DNA from 3 places in the Janthinobacterium sp. GL_088 genome. Region 1 is predicted to be linked to each of the others. Evidence: predicted binding sites of a transcription regulator. Region 1 holds the regulator's gene; each other region holds the start of a gene.
The links. The regulator FliA, encoded in region 1, starts transcription of late flagellar genes. The targets are predictions, from matches to a motif close to CTAAAGTTTNNNNNNNNNNNGCCGNTA.
Positions count from the first base shown of each region.

Region 2: the regulator FliA is predicted to act here: its motif matches at 1,223-1,249, upstream of AC3IQ7_RS07090 (DUF5610 domain-containing protein).
Region 3: the regulator FliA is predicted to act here: its motif matches at 1,839-1,865, upstream of AC3IQ7_RS18260 (FlxA-like family protein).

Region 1 is NZ_CM174453.1:5,370,667-5,373,898, reverse strand. Features, by position in the region: gene flhF (flagellar biosynthesis GTPase FlhF) at 1-192, shown strand, start outside; gene AC3IQ7_RS23995 (MinD/ParA family ATP-binding protein) at 185-1,048, shown strand; gene AC3IQ7_RS23990 (RNA polymerase sigma factor FliA) at 1,094-1,825, shown strand; gene AC3IQ7_RS23985 (flagellar motor protein) at 1,807-2,553, shown strand; gene motD (flagellar motor protein MotD) at 2,559-3,232, shown strand, end outside.
Region 2 is NZ_CM174453.1:1,591,788-1,595,019, forward strand. Features, by position in the region: gene sbcB (exodeoxyribonuclease I) at 1-1,173, opposite strand, end outside; gene AC3IQ7_RS07090 (DUF5610 domain-containing protein) at 1,321-1,950, shown strand; gene AC3IQ7_RS07095 (GGDEF domain-containing protein) at 1,952-2,917, opposite strand; gene AC3IQ7_RS07100 (HPF/RaiA family ribosome-associated protein) at 3,177-3,232, opposite strand, start outside.
Region 3 is NZ_CM174453.1:4,053,605-4,056,836, forward strand. Features, by position in the region: gene AC3IQ7_RS18255 (sensor histidine kinase) at 1-1,431, shown strand, start outside; gene AC3IQ7_RS18260 (FlxA-like family protein) at 1,473-1,808, opposite strand; gene dcd (dCTP deaminase) at 1,919-2,488, opposite strand; gene AC3IQ7_RS18270 (alpha/beta fold hydrolase) at 2,622-3,232, opposite strand, start outside.

The sequences.
Region 1 (3,232 bases):
CTGTTTTATGTGTCGAACGGCCAGCGCGTGCCGGAAGACCTGTACCTGGCCGACCGCGGCTACCTGATCGACCGCGCCTTCAAGCTCAAGCGCGACTCGGCGGCGACGCAGTTTTCCGATGCCGAACTGCCGCTGCTGATGGCGCAGGCGGCCGCCCGCAACAATGAAGCGCGCGGGGTGCACCTTGGCTAATTTCGATTTCGACCAGGCCGAAGGCTTGCGCCGCATGCTGGCCGGCCCGCAGCCGCGCGTCATGACGTTCCTGTCGGCCACGCCGCAGGACGACAAGGGCGCCATGCTGGTCAACCTGGGCGCTTCGCTCGTCTACGGCGGCAATGACGTGCTGCTGCTCGACGCCAGCGGCGGCAGCGATGGCGTGGCTGCGCGCCTGGGCCTGGCGCACGGCGCCAGCCTGCGCGACGTGGCGCGCCAGCAGTGCGGCTTGAACCAGGTCATCCACCAGGTGCCGCAAGGCTTCGGCGTGGCCAGCCTGGGCGCGCGTAACCATTTGATGGACAGCATGGACTATGCGGGCGAGGACGAATTGCGCCGCCTGGGCAAGACTTTCGACGTGCTGGCGCGCCAGAGCGGCATCGTGCTGGTTGACGGCGTCGTGGCAGACGAGGGCGCCTGTTTCCCCGTGCCCTTGATGGCCTCGTCCGATATCGTCGTGCAAGTGTCGACCAGCGCCACCTCGATCAAGGCGGCGTACTGCCTGATCAAGCGCCTGAGCCAGGAACTGGGACGCCGTCCCTTCGGCATTCTCGTCACCGGCGCTTCCGAATCCGAGGCAAAAGTGGTATACGATAATATGGCGCAGGCGGCGAGCCGCTACCTGGCCGTGAAGCTGACCTCGATGGGTTCGGTGCCTGCCGATGAATATCTGCACCGCGCGGCGCGCCTGGGCCGCAGCGTGGTCGATGCGTTTCCGCTGGCGGGCGCGTCGGTGGCGTTTCGCGGACTGGCCGAGCGGCTGGCCCGTTCGGCGGCGCCGGTGCTGGGTGGCACCTTGTACCAGACGGGGAGCACGCACCAGTTCAGCGCCTGAATCGAACCGTAGCACCAGATAAGATGAGAAAACAATAAGCAGCCTATGTACACGGTCAAAGGGAAATCGAACAAGGACTATTTGCTGACGGAGCACATTCCGCTGGTGAAGCGTCTGGCGCACCATATGAAGGCGAAATTGCCGCCTTCGGTCGAGGTCGATGACCTGATCCAGGCCGGCATGATCGGTCTGCTCGATGCCATCAGCCGCTATGAAGAGACGCATGGCGCGCAGTTCGAGACGTATGCCGTGCTGCGCATCCGCGGCGCCATGCTCGACGAATTGCGCACCAGCGACTGGCTGCCGCGCAGCATGCGCCAGAACATGCGCAAGATCGAAGAGGCGATGAGCACCTTGCAGCAGCGCCTCGGCCACCCGCCGACGGAGTCGGAAGTGGCGAAACTGCTGAAAATGTCGCTGGCCGACTACCAGGAAATGCTGGGCGACGGCGGCGGCCACCAGCTTGTGTACTACGAAGACTTTCATGACCCGGACGGCAATGACAGCTTCCTCGACCGCCACTGCGTGGACGAGGACAGCGACCCCTTGCGTTCCCTGCTCGATACCGATTTCCGGCAATCCGTGATCGATGCCATCGACGCGCTGCCGCCACGCGAGAAAATACTCATGGGCCTGTACTACGAAGAAGAGCTGAACCTGAAGGAGATCGGCGCGGTGATGGGCGTGTCGGAATCGCGCGTCTCGCAGCTGCATACCCAGGCCGTCGCGCGCCTGCGCGCAACCTTGAGGGAGCTGGCGTGGACTGGTCCAGCGTAATCGGGCTGGCGCTGGCGCTGGCGGGCCTGTTGGTCGGCCAGGCACTGGAAGGCGGCAAGATGGCCTCCCTGCTGCAGCCGGCCGCCTTTGCCATCGTCATCGTCGGCACCTTCGGCGCCGTGCTGCTGCAAACGCGGCTGCGCACTTTTGTGCGTGGCCTGGAAATGTTGCGCTGGGTCTTCCTGCCGCCGTCCGACACGCGCGCCGCGCTGGCGCGCGACATCGGGCAATGGAGTCTGACGGCGCGCCGCGACGGCCCGCTGGCGCTGGAGCGCCTGATGGAAAACACGGCCGACCGCTTCAACGCCAAGGGTTTGCGCATGATCGTCGACGGCATCGCGCCCGACAAGCTGCGCCAGCTGCTCGACGTGGAAATTTCCGCCTACGAAATGGCCGAGCGCCAGGCCGTCAAGGTGTGGGAATCGGCGGCCGGCTATTCGCCCACCATCGGCATCCTGGGCGCCGTGCTGGGCTTGATCCACGTCATGGAAAACCTCACCGACCCGAGCAAGCTGGGCAGCGGCATCGCCGTGGCGTTTGTCTCGACGATTTATGGCGTGGGCCTGGCCAACCTGCTGTTCCTGCCGGTGGCGAATAAACTCAAGGCCATTGTTTCGCGCCGGGTGCTGCAATACGAAATCACGGCCGCCGTGCTGTACGACATCGCCACGGGCGACCATACGCGCATCATCGAAGAGCGCGTGTCCAGCCTCTTGCACGAGCATTGACCATGATGCGGCGCGCGCGCAGGAAGTATGACGAGGAACCGGACAACCAGGACCGCTGGCTGATCTCGTACGCCGACTTCATCACCCTGCTGTTCGCCTTTTTCGTCGTGATGTATGCGATTTCGCAAGTCAACGAAGGTAAATACCGCGTCTTCCAGAACGCCATCGGCCAGGCCTTCAGCCTGGAAAAGGGCGCGCCGCCCATCATCATGGAAGCGCCACAGGCCATCCCGCTGCCGAACCCCGCCCTGAAACGCCGCACGGAAGCCATCCGCCGCGAACGCGAACACATGACGCGCCTGGCGCAGGACCTGACGTCGACCCTGGCGCCGCTGGTGAAGGAGGGCAAGGTGCGCGTCACGCAGACGAGCCGCGGCGTGAGCGTGGAAATCAATGCCAGCGTGCTGTTCGACCCGGGCGCGGCGCGGCTGACGACGGAGTCGGACCAGGCCTTGCGCGCCGTGGCCGTGCTGCTCAAGGACGACACGCACGACGTGCAGGTGGAAGGGCATACGGACGTGCAGCCGATCAGCAATTCCAATTTTGCCTCGAACTGGGAATTGTCGGCCGCGCGCGCCAGCGCCGTGGTGCGCCTGTTCATCGCCAGCGGCGTCAAGGCTTCGCGCCTGACGGCCGTGGGCCACGCCGACAATATTCCCGTGGCGCCCAACGAAACGGC
Region 2 (3,232 bases), 2.7 Mb from region 1:
CAGCTTGGCCGGTGTGTCGCGGCGCAAGGATTCGAGCAGGCGGCGGTCGTCGTTGCTGACGAAACCATTGTACAAATCCTCATCCACGTCCAGCGCGACATTTGCGCCCGGGCGCTGGAAGACTTCGGCCCAGATGGCATCCATGTTCGGCGCCGTCGCGGCCAGTTGCGCGTTGACCTTCGCCGCGTCCAGATCGATGCCCCATTGCGCGGCCATGGCCGGCGACAAAGTTTTCAGATTGCCGACCAGCATGGGCGATTTGTTCAGGTGTACGCTTTTCACGGGCAGGCGCGTCATGCCTTCCGGCATGGCATCCTTGCGTGTAAATAAACGCGTGCGGATGGTGTCGGCGTCCAGCGCGAACAGTTCGCGCGGGTCGTAGGCGCAATCCCAGACGAGGATCTCGTTTTTATTGCTCGGATGCGTGGCCAGCGGCCAGACGACGCCCAGGCAGCCCCGCTCGGCGGGGAACATGCCCGACACGTGCAGGAAAGGCTGGCGCTCGGCGGCTGCCAGGTGCATGCCCATTTCGCTGGCGACCCTGTCCTTCTTGTGCAGCGCCAGGCAGAATTCGAACAGTTTCGGCTGCTTTTCCTTGATCAGGCGCGCCAGGGCGATGGTGGCGCGCACGTCGGACAGCGCATCATGCGCCGCTTCGTGGGCCAGGCCATTGGCCTTGCTCAAGTGTTCCAGTTTAAAACTGGTCTGGCCATCGTCGCGTTTCGGCCATTGCATGCCTTCCGGGCGCAGCGCGTGCGTCATGCGCACCACGTCGAGGATGTCCCAGCGGCCGCAATGGTTCTTCCATTCGCGCGCATACGGGTCGATCAGGTTGCGCCAGAACAGGAAACGCGTGACTTCATCGTCGAAACGGATGGTGTTGTAGCCCACGCCGATGGTGCCCGGCTCCGAAAAGGCCGCTTCGATGGTGGCGGCGAACTGGTGCTCGGGCACGCCCAGCTGCAGACACTGCTGCGGCGTGATGCCCGTGATCAGGCACGATTGCGGGTCGGGCAGGAAATCATTGGCAGGCTGGCAATACAGCATGATCGGCTCGCCGATCTCGTTGAGGTCCGCATCCGTGCGGATGGCGGCGAACTGGGCCGGGCGGTCGCGGCGCGGCTGGGCGCCAAAGGTTTCGTAGTCGTGCCAAAGAAAGGTCTGGTTAGTCATTGATGGTCGTTGCTTGATTGGTTATCCGGGCCGCTAAAAGCAGCCACTGCTACAGTTTTCTGAAAACCTGCCGATACTACACGAGAGGATGGTCATCATCGCGTTTTCCGCATGGTGGCATACATTGCCCGTTCAAGGAGGTCTATCGTGTCAATTCCCATCGCCGCAAGCGGCAATTCCAACCCTTCCGTGACTTCCGTCAGTACGGGTGTTGCCGGCAAGGACGATAAAGTCCAGCAAAAGGACGGTATCAACGCTGAAATGAGCGTGAATGACCGCACCAAGCTGCAGTTGAACGCTTCCATCATGCAGGCCTCGCTGAACGTGTCGATCGGTTCCGAGAACGAGCCGCTGGCGCTGCTGTACAAGACGGCCATCACCAACATCAATGAAGCGCTGAAGAGCCAGTACGGCGAGGACGCAATCCAGAACGCGGCTTCGCAGGATAACAGCGCCGAAGCGACGGCGAGCCGCATTGTATCGCTGTCGACGGGATTTTTTGATGCGTTCAAGAAACAGAATCCCGGCATGGACGACGATACGGCCCTGACCAAGTTCATGGACACCATCAGCGGCGGCATGGAAAAAGGCTTCAAGGAAGCGCGCGACATCCTGGGCGGCTTGAAAGTACTGAATGGCGATATCGCCGGCAATATCGACAAGACGTATGAACTGGTGCAGAAGGGCTACGCCGACTTCATCGCCGCGCACAGCAGCAAGAAGGATGATGCTGCCAAGCCGGATGCGACCAAGCCGGCCGACAGCAAGGCCGCCTGATCTATAGCATGACCCTGTTGCGGCCCGATGCTTTGGCGCGGTAGAGCGCCGCGTCGGCGGCCGCGATCAGCGCATGGTCGTCCTGTTCTGCCGCCAGGCTGGCCACGCCGAAGGAACCCGTGATGTGTGGCAGCGCGCTGCGCATGTCTGCAAAGATGACGGCGAGCTGCATGCGCTCGCACAGGCGCTCGGCCACCCGCAGGGCCACGTGTTCGTTGGTATCGGGCAAGATCACCATCATTTCCTCGCCACCATAACGCACGGCAAAATCCGTGGGCCGCAGGGCCGCGCCCAGCACTTGTGCGGCGATGCGCAGTGCCTGGTCGCCCGCCTGGTGGCCGTGCGTGTCGTTGAAGCGCTTGAAATGGTCGAGGTCGATCATCACCAGCGACAGCGGCGAGCCGCTGGCGTGGGCCGTGACGATCATGTTTGGCAGCAGATCCGTCAGCCAGGCGCGGTTGTACAAGCCCGTCAGGCTGTCGACCATCGACAGCTGGCGGTAGAATTCGCCTAGCTTTTGCCGGCGGCGCAGCAGGGCATTGGCGGCGCGGATGCGGAAGGACAGCAGCCGCAGCAGGTTGCGCGCCAGGCCGTTCGACTGTTCGATCAATTCCCAGACGATGGCCGCGTCGATCACCAGCAAATCGGTTTCTTCCAGGGCGGAAATGGCGGCCAGGTTGCTCGCTTCATCGAGCACCGACTGTTCGCCCACGCTTTCGCCGGGCAAGACCTTGCTGACGGTGCCGTCATCCATGCCCGTGTGGGTGTCGGCGGCCACGGCCAGCGAACCGCGCAGGACGATGTACAGGCTGGCGCCTTGCGTGTCGGAAATAGCTTCGCCCGCTTCGAGGCGCATGACGGGGCAGGGCGCCAGCATGGCGGCCGTCTGGCTATCCGCCCCATCGCGAAATAGCTGTAAATCGCCGATGTTGCAGCCTGAAGCGCCGAAGTTGCCGATCTGTTCCACAATCACACTTTCAAAAAGCCGGCGCGCGAGCAGGGGGCCGGTAGCTTCATGATAGCGTAAAGCAGCCTTGGCTGTAACGGCAAAGGCTTGCTTGAGGTCACTTACTGTGAGAAATACGACAATTATTTCATTGCCGCGTTAATACGCTGGAATGCTTGCGGTTTTGTTATGGATGTTGGCGCGCGCGAAAGGCGGGGCAGATGTGCAAAGGCAGCCTTGAACGGCTGCCTCAGTCTCTGGAAATCCTGCGGGTGGGGAGTTACTCGGCGGTTTCTTCCGCTTCGGCCGTATCGATCACGGCATTCTTGCCGGTGG
Region 3 (3,232 bases), 1.3 Mb from region 1:
ACCTTCTGGCTGAAAAACCGGGCCGCGCAGCAGGAACGGGCCCTCGACATCGACACCAGTCCGCCCGCGCAAATGATCATCGAGGCCGCCAGCGCCACCGTGGAAGCGGGCGGCAGCCAGGCCTTGCGGCAATTCCTGGGCAAGCTCGAACGCATGCGCGTGTTTGCCGTCGATGCCAAAGGGCAAGAACTGATGGGCCGCACGGTGCATCCCGCCATGCTGGCCAAGGCGCGCGCCATGCTGGAGCAAAGCCAGGCCCATGCCGTCGTGCGCGAAGCGGCCGGCAGCAATGGCAAGCGCTACCTGCTGTTCCTGCCTTCGTCCGAACGTTTCCGCAATGCCGAGGCGGGCGCCGCGCGCGACACGCTCAATGCCGTCACCTTGAGCGGTCCGCGCGTCATGGGAGCCGGCCCACGGCCCCACGAAGCGGGCGCGCCGCCACCACGCGGCGACTTCGGCCGTGGCATGCCGCCCGGCCCGCGCATGGACAGCCCCTACCGCACCTTCATTCCCCTGGCCGCCGCCATCGCCGCCAGCCTGCTGTTCTCTTTCCTGCTGGCCTGGTATTTTGCGCGCCCCATCCGCGACCTGCGGCAAGCGTTCGAGGCCGCCTCGCACGGCAACCTGGCGCCGCGCTTTCACGCCAGCGGCAAGCGCGGCGATGAATTGACGGACCTGGGACGCGATTTCGACCGCATGACGGGCCGCTTGCGCAGCCTCATGGATAGCCAGACGCGATTGCTGCATGATGTGTCGCACGAGCTGCGCTCGCCGCTGGCGCGCTTGCAGGCCGCCATCGGCCTGGCGCACCAGCAGCCGGAAAAAATGGCCGCCTCGATGCAGCGCATCGAACGCGAAAGCGAGCGCATGGATAAACTGATCGGTGAACTGCTGACCCTGTCCCGGCTGGAAGCGGGCGCCGGGCAAGCGGGAGCCGGGCAGACGCACAGCGAAGACGTCAGCATCGCCGATCTCGTGCACGACATCGTGGACGATGCCCGCTATGAAGCGAGGGCGCGCCTGCTGGGCATAGCCCTGGCGGGCGACGCGGCCACGGCGGACGCCAGCGTCACGGGTCGGCCGGAACTGCTGGCGCGCGCCGTGGAAAACGTCGTGCGCAATGCCGTCAAACACAGTCCCGATGGCGGCACGGTGCACGTGGAACTGTCGCGCCTGCATGATGGCAAGCAAGAATGGCTGCGCATCGCCGTGCAGGACCGTGGTCCTGGCGTGGCCGCAGCCGACCTGGCCCGTATTTTTGAACCGTTCTTCCGCGCCAGCAATACCCAGCACAGCACGGATGGCCACGGCCTGGGTCTGGCCATCGCCCAGCACGTCATCAACGCCCATGGCGGCCGCATCAGTGCCAGCTTGCGCAGTGGTGGCGGACTGTGCGTGGAAATGTTGTTGCCCGTCAAAACGCCAGGCTGACCTGTCGGCGAGCCTGGCGTTTTTTATGCGCGAATAAACTGTTACGCCTGCGTATCGATGATGCTGCCCAGGGTGGACGAGGTCGATTTGGCCGGACTCGTCGCCGTATCGGCGCTGCTGGCCGGCTGAGCGTCTTGCTGCGCCTGCGCGGCGGCAGCTTGCAACTGGGCAATTTGCGCCTGCAAGGCCTGGATTTGCTGCGCCAGCTGCTGCTGCAGCTTTTGCGACGCCTCCGTCTGCTCGCCCTTCTGCGATTCCGTCAACTGTTTTTGCGCCGCCGTGATCTGCTTTTGCAGCGCCGCGATCTGCGAACTGCTGCCCGAACTGGCGCTACTGGCCGCGCTGACTGCGCCGCCTGAACCGATTGCCGCTACCATGATGCCTCCTCAGTGTTTCAATACCAAGGTTAACGGCAAGCATGGGGGGGGATGTAGGGCGGCGGGTGTAAAGGCAGGTAAAGACGGCTGGCGCCCCGCCCTTCCAGCAATCAGGTCTTCGGCAAGGTCACGCCAACCTGGCCCTGGTATTTGCCGCCGCGATCCTTGTACGACGTTTCGCACACTTCATCGGATTCGAAGAACAGCACTTGCGCCACGCCTTCGTTGGCGTAGATTTTTGCCGGCAACGGTGTCGTGTTGGAAAACTCCAGGGTCACAAAGCCTTCCCATTCCGGTTCGAACGGGGTGACGTTGACGATGATGCCGCAGCGCGCATAGGTGCTCTTGCCCAGGCAAATCGTCAGCACATTGCGGGGAATGCGGAAATACTCGACCGTACGGGCCAGCGCGAACGAGTTCGGCGGAATGATGCAATAGCCCTTGCCCGATACGTCGACAAAGTTATTCGCGTCAAAATCCTTCGGGTCGACGATGGTGGTGTTGATATTGGTAAACAACTTGAACTCGTCGGCGCAACGGATGTCATAACCATAGCTGGAGGTGCCGTAGGACACGATGCGGTTGCCGTCGCGTTCCTTGACCTGGCCCGGTTCGAACGGCTCGATCATGCCCGTTGTTTCCGCCATGCGGCGTATCCATTTATCGCTTTTAATCGTCATCGCAGGGGTATCTTTCTAGAATATCGGAATGGCTGGGGCCGCACGCCTGCTGCAGGCACGGCCCGGATGGCAGGATTTTACGCGAAAATCCGCCGCTGTTGGCCCCCATCCCCTGAAAATCCTTGGCGATCGGCTATTGTTTCGCCAGCAATGCCGAGATCATCTCGCGCACCACTTGCGCCGTCAGTTCCGGGTTTTCCATGGGAAACAGATGGCCGCCCGGCACCTGGCGGAAAAATTTGCCGACCAGCTTGCGCGTGGCCGTCAAACCCGCCTGGCGGCATTCCACCGATTCCGTGCCGCCGATAAAACCGATGGGCACGGGAAAGCCATCCTTGACGAGGCCGCCAATATGATGCGGCAAGCTGCGGTACACCTGCGTTTCCACTTCGCGCGTAAAGCGCAGCTGCACCCCTTCCGGATGGGGCACCAGGCCGTTGTCGATGTAGTCGCGCAAGACCTGCGGCGCCCAGACGGCGAACATGTCCTTGGCAGCGAAATGTTCATACGCGGCTTGCGCATCGGGCCACAGCTTGCGCCGCCGGGCGGAAAAACGTGACGGCGAGAACCGCTCGCCCAGCGCCGTGTTGCGCGCCAGGCGCACCAGCAAGGCGCGCCAGCCCGCCACCACGGGCGAATCGAGCAAGACCACGCAGCGCACCAGATCGGGCCGCTGCTTGGCCACCATCACGCTGAGCATGCCTCCCAGCGAATGGCCGACGAGGATGACGGGCGCGCTGTAGC